DNA from 2 places in the Peptoniphilus sp. SGI.035 genome. Region 1 is predicted to be linked to the other one. Evidence: a T-box and tRNA genes for the amino acid it is inferred to sense, from the RefSeq annotation. Region 1 holds a T-box; the other holds one or more tRNA genes.
What was found. A T-box is a leader RNA that pairs with one kind of tRNA and senses whether it is charged. The one in region 1 lies ahead of thrS (threonine--tRNA ligase), so its partner is inferred to be a tRNA-Thr.
Positions count from the first base shown of each region.

Region 1 (3,874 bases):
TCTAGAAACTAATATAAATTTGTAAAAAATAAGCAGACTTTCGCCTGCTTACATTTTATCTTTATATTATAAAACTTTCAATTTAATTTCTAAAATTATTCAGTGATAGTCTTATTTTTGATTTCTTCTTTAAGTGATGCGATAAATTCATCTACATCCACATCTGCTACTTCTTCTCCATTTCTCTTTCTAACAGAAAGTTTTCCAGAAGTTTCTTCTTTTTCTCCAATTACTAACATATAATTGATTTTCTTAACTTGTGCTTCTCTAATTTTATAACCAACTTTTTCTGCACGACCATCAAGATGAACTCTAAGTCCCTCTGCATGAAGTTTATTTGCAATTTGTTGTGCAAAGTCTTTGAATTTGTCAGATACAGGGATTACTTCAACTTGTACAGGAGATAACCATAGTGGGAATTTACCTGCAAAGTGTTCAATTAGTATACCCATAAATCTTTCAACTGATCCAAGTAGTGCTCTGTGAAGCATTACTGGTCTCTTTCTTTCTCCATCTTCGTCAACATAAGTTAAATCAAAATTTTCTGGAAGTTGGAAGTCAAGTTGGATAGTACCACATTGCCAAGTTCTTCCAATTGCATCTTCTAAGTGGAAGTCAATCTTAGGTCCATAAAATGCTCCATCTCCTTCGTTAATTGTGTATGGAAGGTTCTTTTCTTCTAATGCTTCTTTAAGTGATTTTTCAGCTAAGTTCCATGCTTCAAGTTCTCCCATGAAGTCATCTGGTCTTGTTGAAAGTTCAATTGAATATTTGAATCCAAAAGTTGAATATAAATAATCTGCAAGATCTATCATCTTAAATACTTCATCTTTAACTTGTGAGAATAAGCAATATACATGGGCATCGTCTTGAGTAAATGTTCTTACTCTAAATAATCCATGCAATGCTCCGGAAAGTTCATGTCTGTGAACAATTCCATATTCAGCAAGTCTAATTGGAAGATCTCTGTAAGAGTGGTTGTTTGAATTATAAACTAAAATTGAACCTGGACAATTCATTGGTTTTACTGCGTAGTCATCGCCGTCAATTTTTGTAAAATACATATTGTCTTTATAATGATCCCAGTGACCTGATCTGTGCCATAGTGCTTCATTTAAGATAATTGGAGTTAGGATTTCGCCATATCCATTTTCTTCAAGTACACCTCTCCACCAGTTAAGAAGATTGTTTCTTAAAATCATTCCATTTGGGTGGAAAAATGGGAATCCTGGACCTTCCTCGTGCATACTAAATAGGTCAAGTTCCTTGCCAAGTTTTCTGTGATCTCTCTTTTCAGCTTCTTCACGTCTTTCAATATATTCATCTAGTTGTTTTTGTTTTTCAAAGGCAATGCCGTAAATTCTTTGAAGCATCTTATTCTTTGAATCGCCTCTCCAATATGCTCCTGCAATTGAAAGAAGTTTTATTGCCTTAATTTTTTTAGTTGAAAGAAGATGTGGTCCCTTGCAAAGATCTACAAAATCGCCAATCTTATACATAGTGATTTTTTCATCTTCTGGTAAATCTTTAATTAATTCAACTTTATAATCTTGGTTCTTTTCTTTGAAATAATTAATTGCTTCTTCTCTTGAAATTTCAATTTTTTCTATTGGAAAATCCTTTTTAGCAATTTCTTTCATCTTGTCTTCAATTTCCTTAAGGTCTTCATCTACAAATCTATGCTCAAGATCTAAATCATAATAAAATCCTGTTTCAGTTGAAGGTCCAATTGCAAATTTTGTTTCTGGATAAAGTTCTTGAATTGCATACGCCATTAAATGTGATGCAGTATGCCATAAAATTTTCTTTCCTTCGATGTCGTCAAATTTTACAACTTTAAAGTCACAATCTTCGAAAACTTCATCGTCAAGTCCAAGTATTTCACCATTTACAACTGCTCCAAGAGAATCTCTTAATAATCCCTTAGAAATGTCCTCTGTAATTTTTGATACCTTTACACCACTTTCATATTCCTTGTGTGATCCGTCTGGTAATTTAATAATCATTTTTTCCTCCTAAAATTAATAAATAAAAAAAGTCATCATCCCAAAGGACGATGACCGTGGTTCCACCTTAATTAAACTCAAGGGATTTAACGCATCCTTACGCCATAGTTTGCTATGGAACTCCAAGTTAGTTTTCAAAAATATAAAATTGGAAATTTGCACCTTCCATTTCCTCTCTTAAAATTTTATATAATTTACTCTTCTTATCAAAGTTTATTTAAAAATTATTTTCATTATATCATATTTTTATTATTTTTCAAGTATTATAAATATTTAATTGTTGATATTAAGTGGTTATTTTGATAGGATTTTATCATAGTAATTTATTAATAGCTATTAGGATATTTAATGCGAAAGGAGCACTTTATGAAAAAGAAAATTTTTAACTTTTTTATAATATTTATTTTAGTGTTTTCTATATTTACGCCAGTATCAGCAAATACAGAAACCCTAGAAAAAAATAAAAATTCTAAAGAAATTATAATTATTCCTATTGAAAATTATCAAGATAAAGAAAGTTTTGAAATTGAAATAGGAAATATATCTAATTATAATAATAATAATGAACTCTCTAGAAGTAGATATGGAAAAACAATATTAAAAGCATCTGTTTCTCGAAGTGGAAAAACTGACAATTGCGAAGTATATTTGCACTGGAATGGTCCAGATCGTTATAATGCTTGGAGCTTTTCACGTATTGATGTTGAAAACGGAAGTTTTTTGCATTACAAAAATTTTGGTCCAATTTATGGAAAAACTATCGAAACTGACGGCTCTACTATGGGTTCAGTAAAATTAGGTGCTGTATCTATACCTTACACTCAAAAAAATGTCATCCTAAGATTTTCAAATCTAAAGGGATATAATATGAATCGTGGTTATTGGTTGTCCGCAGATCTTCATCCCGGTCTTGTTGGTATAAAATAATTTTTATTATCTAAAAGTAAAATGAGTTATCATATTCAAGTGAAAATGTTCAAGCATTTAATTCCTATTGGTGAGAGAAGTTCTGAAGAGATAATCGATTATCTTAAAAATAAATTTGATACTATTGAAATTAACTTCTCAGAATTACCTTCTTATAAAAAAGAAATGTATAGAACAAATGCAAAATATTGCGTAAAAAATTCAAAGTTAAATGTTGAGATAAAAGATATGTCCTTTCGTGTTTTTAAAATTATAGAAAATGAAAAAAGTATAGATTATATAGATTCCCGTGAAAGTGAGTGGGGTAATTTTCTCTTCTTTGTATTTGAAGAAAAGACTAAATATATGTGCTGCAATAGTAACAATAACAGACTTTTAAGAGAGATGGCTTACTTTGCAGGAATTTCTCAAGAATCCTATGATAAAGAAGATTTTGAATTTAAAGACGTACTTAGCAAGTTAATGTTTGATTATCTGGATGATAAGTTTTTGTATAAAAAAATTACTCAAAAATTAAATAAATAGTTTAAGTTTTTAAATATCCCAATACTATATTAAATAGGCTATTGCAAAGCCCTTAAAATAAAAGGCGAGGAAGCTAATGTCCTCGCTTTTTTGGTACAATTAATAATAGGATCTATAATATCTGTTGGGGAGTAAAATCTCTAACAGATATTTCATAAAAAAATTGCGCTTATACGCATTTAGTCCTAAACTTAAAATACCAACAAGAAAGCAAGGAGGTGCATATAAGCGCAAAATAATAATAACACTAATTTGTTGGGATTTAAAGATGTTTAATAGTTTTTTTGTTATTTTAGTATTTAATCTTTATTAGCGTCTATGCATTCATTTTTACATAAAAACCTGCTAACAAAAGTCAAGCCTAACCTGAAATTAATTTCAGTTTATTTGATTATTTGAGTAATTAAATTAGCGCA
Region 1 is NZ_JBNPOJ010000039.1:69-3,942, forward strand. Features, by position in the region: gene thrS (threonine--tRNA ligase) at 96-2,006, opposite strand; T-box leader at 2,047-2,225, opposite strand; gene ACQRC6_RS09600 (hypothetical protein) at 2,373-2,933, shown strand; gene ACQRC6_RS09605 (hypothetical protein) at 2,955-3,458, shown strand.

Region 2 (10,190 bases), on a different contig from region 1:
TCCATAGTATGATGATAAATTGTCAATTGATATTAGAGAATTTTTATGATGATGTAAATTATGCAATAATAGACTTTCCTTTGTTTCAATATCTTTTAGTAAAATCTGTTTTTCTTCTATTGCCTTATTTTGTCTATTCTCTAAATTCTTGGACTTCTTCATCATCTTAGCGGACTGATGTCCTATATAACCCTTGTCTGGCTTTACGCCAGATACCTTTACGCCATTTTTCATGTTTTCAATTTTATCCGCCCAAATTTTACTTTGTCTCGCTGCTTCCCTTAATCGCTTAATATCTTTTCTTATTTTCTCATTTTGACTGATTTCAAATTGGTCTTTCATCAATTTATTTTCATACCATGATGTAAAATTTCCTGATTGAACATCAATAGAATTTCTATTAATTGAAATCACATGATCGATACAACCATCTAAAAAATCTCTATCATGAGATATTAACAAAAACCCTTTTTTACTTTTCAGATATTCACTTACAATTTTTCTTCCGTCCATATCTAAATGGTTTGTTGGTTCATCAATAAGTAAAAAACCATCTTCTCTTGTAAACAAAATAGCTAAAAGAATTTTTGTTTGTTCTCCTTTAGAAAGCTTTTCAAACTCTCTATAAATTAGATCTTCATCTATATTTAGCAAATTAAGTTCTCTAAATAATTTCCATTCTTCCTCATCTGATATTAGTTCTTTATATAAATCAATCCCTAATTTTGAAGTATCGTTTATATTTGGTGGGAATTTAATAAAGTCAACACTTTTGCTGATTTTGCCTTGATAAATCTCTTGATTTAGAAGTAGCTTAAATAGAGTAGACTTGCCAGTTCCATTTCTTCCTATTAGTCCTGTTTTCCAGTTTGTATCAAAAGAAAATGATACATTTTCAAATACCGGTCTCACATATCCATAATATGAGAAAGTGAGGTTTTCAATTTTAATTACTGACATAAAACACCTCTCGCAAGCATATTTTGCTTAATATTATACTATCTTTAAGCCATTTTTCTATTTAGTACCTCGTCTTTTAATTTTTATTTTCCAATCATTTCTTTTAAAATAACCTCGTCAGTTTCTCTCATTCCATCCTTTGCAATGTGTCCAACTGTTTTAATCATATCGTCTACATCGCTCTTTACTATTCCGTCACCAGATTTAAATGAGTTGCCAGACTTTGCTTGCTTATATGCAAGGAGTGACATTTTTAAGCTAGATGCAATTTTTATGGCACAAGATTCCTTTGCTCCATCACAAATAATTCCTGAATTTGTCGCAAGTGCATTTTTTAGAATTTCTTTTATAAGGTCTTCATCTTCATCTTTCATAAAGGCAATTCCACATACAGAAGAAGCTGCGGCAGACACAACTCCACAATAAGCAGATAATTCGCCAATTCCCTCTTTTATGTAAAGACCAATTAAATTTGCAAAAATAAGAGATCTATATAATTTATCCCTTTCTATATTGTGGTCTTTTGCATAAATAATTATAGGAACAGAAACTGTTATTCCTTGGTTTCCACTTCCAGAATTTATAACAACAGGTTTTTCACAGCCAGACATTCGAGCATCGGAACCTGCAGCTGCGTAGGCAACTAATTTGTCATTATAGTTATCTTTTGCATCTTCTAAAATCATTTTTCCAATGTTTGCACCCCATGGGTTTTCAATTCCTTCTACTGCAATATCATAATTATACTCAATTTCTTTATCTAAGACGTCTGTTATGTTTTTATAGTTTCCATTTTTTGCAAAATCATAAATTTTATCAAAGGATAAATCTATTTTATCTTCTGGCTTTTCATCTTCATTTTTATTTTCGAAAAGTACTTTATCATTTATACTCTCATAAATAATATTCGTATGGTAATCCTTAATTACTACACGAGATTTATTTCCATTCTTCTCCATAATTATGTCTATGTAAAGTCCCTTAATATCATGAACAAGTTCTATTTTAACTAAACCATTTTTTATAAGATCATCTAACATATTTAACTTGCCTTTATCAACACTAGATAAAACTTCAAGTTTCTTATTATAATCTCCAAGAAAGGCGCCCGCAGCAAGAGAAATTTCAATTCCCTTTCTTCCATCAGTGCCTGGCACTTTCACACTATTCACGTTCTTAATCATATTGCCCGATAACTTTGCCGTAATCTTTTCAGGGTCTTCTCCTAATATAGATCTTGCACGACTTGCGCCATAAGCCAAAGCTATGGGCTCGGTACATCCAAAAGCTGGTACCATTTTTTCTCTCAAAAAATCATTGTAATCCATAAAAATCTCCTCATAATTTTTTTATTAAATATATTATAGCAAAAATGATAACCTTATCCTATTAAAAACTCTTTCTTAAAAATTAAATATTCATGCATTCTTACAACTTATTTTTTATTATTTCGCCCAATTCATAGAATATTTTATGGCTTCATGCCATCTATCCATCTTTTTATTTCTTTCTTCCTCTTCCATTTTTGGCTCAAAATATTTTTCTATTTCATTATTTTCCCTTATTTCATCTATATTCTTCCAAAATCCTACTGCCAGCCCAGCCATGTAACATGCACCAAGAGCTGTCAATTCAATTACTTTTGGTCTTGTGACTTCAACTCCAACAATATCTGACAAAAATTGCATCAAAAAATTATTCTTGCTAACTCCGCCATCAACCTTTAGTGATTTAATTTTTATCTTTGAATCTTCTTGCATTGCTTCTACTACATCACAACTCAAGTACGCTATTGATTCCAATGCTGCTCTTATTATGTGATATTTATTAACTGAGCCTGTTAGTCCAATTATGCTGCCTCTTGCGTATTGATCCCAATAAGGCGCTCCAAGACCTGTGAAGGCTGGTATAAAATAACAGTCATTGGTGTCCTTTACCTTGCTTGCCATGTATTCGGAATCGTCTGCTTGGTCTATAATCCTTAGATTGTCACGCAAAAAATTAATGCATGAACCTGCTTCGAAAATTGATCCTTCAAGTGCATATTTAATCTTCCCATTTATTGACCATGCAATTGTTGAAACAAGACCATTTTGTGATCTTATTAGCTCGTCGCCAGTATTCATTAAGATAAAAGCTCCTGTGCCATAAGTTGATTTTGCCATGCCTTTTTCAAAGGATGCTGTGCCAAAAAGTGAAGACTGTTGATCACCTATTGCAGAGGCAATTGGTATTTCACAACCTAAGTATTTTGATTTTGAATTGCCATATACTTCGCTAGAATTTTTTATTTCGGGAAGCATGGATCTCGGTATGTCAAAAATTTCTAAAAGCTCATCGTCCCATTTCTTTTCTTTTATGTTAAATAACATTGTCCTTGACGCATTTGTGTAGTCTGTTATGTGAACTTCACCATCTGTTAATTTATAGATTAGATATGTATCTACTGTCCCAAACAAAAGTTCTCCGCGATTAGCCATTTCTATTGCACCGTCCACATTTTCAAGAATCCACCTTATTTTTGTGGCGGAAAAATAAGGGTCTATCACAAGTCCCGTCTTTTCTTTTATTTTTTCTTCAAGTCCTCTTTCTTTTAGTTCTTCACAGTATTTTGAAGTTCTTTTGCACTGCCATACAATAGCGTTATAAACTGGCTCCATTGTCTTTTTGTTCCAAACAATTGTAGTTTCTCTTTGATTTGTAATTCCAATCGCCGCAATATCTTTTGGGTCGATACCTTTTTTAGACATTGCTTCCACTGCCGTACCTATTTGCTTTGACCAAAGATCTTCTGGCTCTTCTTCAACATATCCAGGTTTTGGAAAATGTTTAATAAGTTCCTTTTGCGCAACAGATACTGGATTTCCCTTTTTATCAAAAATTATTGTCCTTGCAGATGTAGTACCTGCATCAAATGCCATTATGTATTTCATTTAATCACCATCTTCATTATATCATTAATACATTATTTTTCGATTTTACTTTTTTTTAATTAGTGCTATAATTATTTTATTATTTGCTGATATGGCTCAGTTGGTAGAGCAATTGATTCGTAATCAATAGGTCGGCGGTTCAAATCCGCCTATCAGCTCCATTTATATCTTTAAAAAGCTGACTTTTTAACTAAGCCAGCTTTATTTTATCTTCCATACTTTTCTATTATATTATCAATCATTTTTGAGTTGTTTGAACTAATATTGTAATAAATATTATTTACTCTAATAGTAAGACCTGTTTTTACAAAAGAAATTTTATTTCCACTTGTAAAATAGACGTTTATATAATTTGCAATTTCTGCATTAGTGTCTTTATTTGCCTGTTTTCCTCTCAATCGATTTAAATCTTTTACTATTTTATTTACAATTTTTTCTTCCTTTATTGTCTTCATATTGTCGGTTTTAAAACCAATTATCTCAATGTAATCAACATCTTTTGGATTAATATCTACTATTTTATTCCGTGAAGAAACTAAACTAACTCCAAAAAACATAATTACTACAAAAAATACGAAGAGAACAATTTTTGATTTCTTTGATTTTTTCTCTTTTCTCGCCATTATAAATATAAAACTCCATTCATAAATACGTAAGCTCTTCCCCCAACGCGAATCCTTTTTTCTCTATCTGTTATGCTAGTAAAAACTTTTGAAATTCTTCCAATGTAATCGCCTTGTATTGCTGTAATACTCTTGCTTTCTGTTATTCTGTTTGAACTTAGATAATACATAGTTGCAGCTGTTGATGTTCCGCTTCCAAATTCTTCATCCTCGCCGATTATTGGAGAAAAAGTTCTTTGTTTAATTGTTTTTCCATCATTAGTTGTGAAAGCATGAATTGATATTAAATTTTCATCTCTCGAAATTTTAAGTGCTTCTTTTTTATCTAATAATATAGAAGAAAGTGATTCCTCATTTTTTACAGGTACAATTATGTCACAAGTTCCCGTTGATATTTTTTTCATACTTAAATTTTCAGCTATTTCAAGTCCTATATCTTCTTTTTTTAAGTTAAGAATTTTTAAAATTCTATCTTCGTCTTCAAATTTTTCATCTAGTTTAATATCTAAATTCATATAAATATTTTGAATTTTTCCATTCCTATATTCAAGTTCAACAGGTATTTTCCCAATTTTTGTGTGTTGAATAATCTTCTTTATACCTTCTTCTTCACTTTTAATATATTCATTTTCTGCTAGTGCATAAAAAGTTGCAACAGTCGCATGTCCACAAAGATTTATCTCACCTTCAGGAGTAAAAAATCTCGTTAAATATCGATCCCTATCTAGTTCTCTTACAAAGACAATTACAGATTGATTAATATCCTTTGCAATATTTTCCATTTCTTGATCTGAAAGTTTTCCATCATCGTCAATTACTACACCAGTCGAATTACCCATAAAAGCCCTATCCGAAAAGGCCGATACTAAATATGTCGTATAAAATCTTTTCATTACATTAAATCCTTTTTCAAAATAAGATCAACAATTCTAGATAAGTCCTCTTCGCCATAATATTCGATTTCTATTTTACCGACTTTTCCTCTTTTTTTGAAACTTACCTTTGTTCCAAGTGATCTTTCAACTTCACTTCTTATGTCTTCCAAAAAAACATCTTTTACTTTTTCTTTTTTTCCATTCTCAGCAACTTTTTTGTTATCATTTACTGGAATGGAATTTTTTATAATCTTCATGGCCTCTTTATATTGTTTGTCCCCATCTTTTATGGAAAGCAAGTTTTTACCATGAGATGTGCTAATCTTTTCCTCTTCCAAAAGTTTTAGAACTCTAGGGTCTAGCTTTAAAAGCCTAATAGTATTTCCAACGTATTGTCTACTTTTGCCAATTTCATCAGCAAGTTCTTTTTGTGTTAGTCCTTGTGAATCTAATAGATGTTTGTAGCTCATAGCCTCTTCCACGGGATTTAGGTCTTTTCTCTGAATGTTTTCAATGATTGCAATTCTACTAGAAATTTCATCAGATACATCTTTTACAATCGCAGGGACCTTTGTTACTCCAGCATCTACTGCAGCTCTATATCTTCTTTCTCCAGCAATGATTTCATATTTATCATTTTTTTTCTTTAGTAAAAGTGGCTGAATAATTCCATATTTTTTTATTGATTGAGAAAGTTCATATAACTCATCTTTGTCAAAATTTTTTCTAGGCTGATCCTCATTTGGAATAATGTCAAATACATTGATTTCCATAAGTTTTGAACTATCTTCTTCAATAACTTCTCTTATTTTTTCACTAGATGTTAAAAAGTTTCCTATTCCTCTGCCAAGTCCATTTTTTTTAGTCATTTATTTCACCTATTACTTCTTTAGCAAGATCTGTGTACGCTCTTGCACCCTTAGATTTGCTGTCATAATCATATATATTCATGCCAAAGCTTGGAGCTTCTGCAAGTCTAACATTTCTTGGTATGAAAGTTTTAAAAACTTTGTCCTTAAAGAATTTTTTAACTTCTTCTGCCACTTGATTAGAAAGATTATTCCTTCCGTCGTACATACACATCACAACGCCTAAAATACTCAAATTTGGATTAAAATTATCTCTTACAAGAGTAATTGTGTCCATTAATTGTGAAACACCTTCAAGAGCATAGTATTCGCATTGTACAGGAATAAGAATTTTATCGCTTGCAACTAAAGACATCATAGACAATACTCCTAGAGATGGAGGAGAGTCAAGAATTACAAAATCATAATTGTCCTTTACCTTATCTATCATCTTTTTTAACTTAAACTGCCAGTCATCGTATCTTGCAAGTTCAATTTCCACTCCTGCAAATTCCCCATTTGAAGGAATTATGTCAAGCTTATTAAAAGAAGTTTTATAAATAGAATCTACTTTTTCATCTATAACAAAGTCGTATATCATATTTTCAAACTCGTAAACTCCAAGCCCCGATGTAGAATTTCCTTGTGGATCCATGTCGACAATAAGTGTTTTTTTACCTCTCAAGGCAAGTGCTGAACTTAAATTTATAACAGTGGTACTTTTCCCAACTCCACCTTTTTGATTAAAAACTGTAATTACAACAGACATTTTTTACCTCATTTCTATATAATTAATGATAACATGTTTGAATTTTTTTTAAAAGGTAAAGCAAAAAAATAAGCTCCAAAAATTTTTTGAAGCTTTGCTCCACGTGGAGCATTTTTATATTTATATAACTTTTTCCTTTGTTGCTCTACGTAGAGCATCTTTATTTTATTGATTAATTTGATTTTTGAAATTTATAAAGGTGCTTTCCTTGGCTTTCCTCCGCCTCTCGGATATTTTTTGTCGGTTTTTTTTAATTTCTTGACAACTATAATATAGTGGTCTATGTCCTTTGGTAGTGGAGTATGGATTACATCTTCTACAATTCCACCCATTAATTCAATTGCTCTTTTTGCTTTTTCAAGTTCTTCTTTATATTCCGGACCTTTTTGAGAAATAAAATACCCACCAACTTTTACAAATCCCATTGCATATTCTGTTAAAGTAGCTAGATTTGCAACTGCTCTTGATACTGCTATGTCAAATTGTTCTCTATATTCCTCTGTCCTTGCAATTTCTTCGGCTCTAGCGTGAATTGCCTTTATTTTTTTTAGATTAAGCTCTTCGATTACGCCATTTAAAAAATCAATTCTTTTTCTTAGTGAATCAAGAAGAGTTATATCTAATTGTCCGTTATAAAGCTTTAACGGAATTCCTGGGAACCCTGCTCCAGTTCCAATATCAATGATTTTTTTCTCTCCATCAAATTTTTTTGTCTTAAAGAGGCTTAATGAGTCCAAAAAATGTTTTACATTAAATTCATCATCTTCAGTAATTCGAGTGAGATTTGTGTGTTCGTTGTATTTTAATATTAGTTCTTTATATTTTTCAAATTTATCAATATTATCTGTATCCAAATCATAATCTGTCATATAATCAATTAGCATTTTTTCTCCTTAATTGTTCAAGATGTATTAATAGCACATTTATATCTGCTGGGGAAACTCCCGTTATTCTAGATGCTTGACCAATAGATTCTGGTCTAATATCAGATAATTTTTCCTTTGCTTCTAACCTAAGTCCTTCTATGTTTTTATAATTAATATCCTTGGAAAGTTTTTTGTTTTCAAGCTTTTTAAATTGTTTTATTTGTATTTCTTGTTTTTTAATATATCCTTCGTACTTTATTTCAATTTCAATATTTCTTATTACATCACTTCTAACAAAAGGTCTATCTTTGTCAAATACTGCAAGTTTTTTATAGTCAAGTTCCGGCCTTTTTATAAGTTCATAAAGTGAAAAAGAATTTTGAGTTTCTGTTGATCCTAAGCATTTTAGGATTTTATTGTTTTCAACAGTTGGGTTAATTTGAATTTTTTTAATTCTATTAATTTCTTCTTCGATGGCATTTTTTCTGTATAAATATCCTTTATATCTCTCGTCATCTACAAGTCCAATTTCTCTTCCTCTTTCTGTAAGTCTTAAATCTGCGTTGTCTTGTCTTAGAGTGAGTCTATATTCAGCTCTTGAAGTCATTATTCTATAAGGTTCCCTAGTTCCCTTAGTTACTAAATCGTCAATTAAAACTCCAATATATGCTTCAGATCTATCTAGCACGAAGGGTTCTTTTCCCTTGACTTTAAGAGCTGCGTTTATTCCTGCAACAATTCCCTGTGCTCCTGCTTCTTCATATCCACTAGACCCGTTAATTTGTCCAGCAAAAAATAATCCCTCATAGTCCATATGCTCAAGAGTCCTCTTTAAGAGAGTTGCGTCAATTGCATCGTATTCAATAGCATAGGCTGGTCTTAAAATTTTGCAGTGTTCCATTCCTATTATTTCTCTGTAAAACTGATTTTGTATTTCAACTGGTAGGGAAGATGACACACCTTGGATGTACATTTCATCAGTAGTAAGACCTTCTGGCTCAATAAAAACTTGATGTGAATCTCTGTCGGCAAATCTAGTTACTTTATCTTCAATAGATGGACAGTATCTTGGACCTTTTCCCTCAATATCACCAAGAGCAAGTGCAGATCTTTCGATATTATTTCTAATAATCTCGTGACACTTTTTAGTTGTATAAGTCAAATAACAAAATTCTTGTTGAATATCATATTTTTTATCAATATTTAAGAAAGAAAATGGGATTATTTCCTCATCTCCTTTTTGTTCTGTCATAACAGAATAATCCATTGATTTGCGCAAAACTCTTGCAGGAGTACCTGTTTTCAATCTCCTGAGTTCCATTCCAAAATCTTTTTCAAGACTTTCTGAAAGATAATTTGCTGGACCAAATCCACTTGGACCAGAAGAATAATTTACTTCTCCCATAAATACCTTTGATCTTAGGTAAGTTCCGCTACATATTACAACGCATTTAGTGTTGTATTTAGCACCATTTCTCGTTAAAACTCCTGTTACTTTCTTCCCATCTTTTAAAATTCTAATAGCTTCATCTTGAACGAGATATAAATTATCTTCATTTTCCAATACTCTTTTCATCTCGTCGTGATACTTTCTCTTGTCAGCTTGCACTCTAAGTGAATGAACAGCTGGACCTTTTGAAGTATTGAGCATCCTAGATTGGATAAAAGTCTTGTCTATATTTTTTGCCATTTCGCCGCCTAGAGCGTCAATTTCACGAACTAAATGGCCCTTGCCTGTTCCGCCAATGTTAGGGTTGCAGCTAAGTTGTGCTATTGAATCTAAATTTATACATAATAAAAGAGTTTTTGCTCCAAGTCTTGCAGATGCAAGAGCAGCTTCACTTCCTGCATGACCTGCTCCAATTACAACTGTATCAAAATCTCCAGCTTCAAAATATTTAATATCTGACATCTTTACCTACTTTCCTATACAAAAATCAGAAAATACTCTGTCCAAAATATCTTCTGTTGTAATTGTTCCTGTTATCTCAGAAATATGTGCAATTACATTTTCGAGGTCAACTTCAATTAGATCTAAAAACACCTTTTTATTTAAGCTTTCTTTTACCTCTAAAAGCTCTTTTCTTGCTTCCTTTAATGCATTTATATGCCTAATATTAGAAAGCACTGTGTCAGATGAAATTTGAAGTTCTCCATCGAAGAACAAATCTAAAATTAGTTTTTCAACTTTTTTAACAGATTCATTTTTCATAACTGAAAGTCTCAAATAATCATCTTTAAAATACTTTACAATTTCTTCGTTAGAAATCTTTTGTTCTAAATCATCTTTGTTTAATATAATAATATGTTTTTTAT
Region 2 is NZ_JBNPOJ010000002.1:57,001-67,190, reverse strand. Features, by position in the region: gene ACQRC6_RS01580 (Lsa family ABC-F type ribosomal protection protein) at 1-960, opposite strand, end outside; gene ACQRC6_RS01575 (serine dehydratase subunit alpha family protein) at 1,044-2,288, opposite strand; gene glpK (glycerol kinase GlpK) at 2,406-3,893, opposite strand; tRNA gene ACQRC6_RS01565 (tRNA-Thr) at 3,979-4,054, shown strand; gene ACQRC6_RS01560 (hypothetical protein) at 4,100-4,516, opposite strand; gene ACQRC6_RS01555 (PhzF family phenazine biosynthesis protein) at 4,516-5,409, opposite strand; gene ACQRC6_RS01550 (ParB/RepB/Spo0J family partition protein) at 5,409-6,260, opposite strand; gene ACQRC6_RS01545 (ParA family protein) at 6,253-7,008, opposite strand; gene rsmG (16S rRNA (guanine(527)-N(7))-methyltransferase RsmG) at 7,200-7,892, opposite strand; gene mnmG (tRNA uridine-5-carboxymethylaminomethyl(34) synthesis enzyme MnmG) at 7,882-9,786, opposite strand; gene mnmE (tRNA uridine-5-carboxymethylaminomethyl(34) synthesis GTPase MnmE) at 9,793-10,190, opposite strand, start outside.
Region 2: it encodes a tRNA-Thr, which carries the amino acid that the T-box ahead of thrS (threonine--tRNA ligase) is inferred to sense. The anticodon was not compared.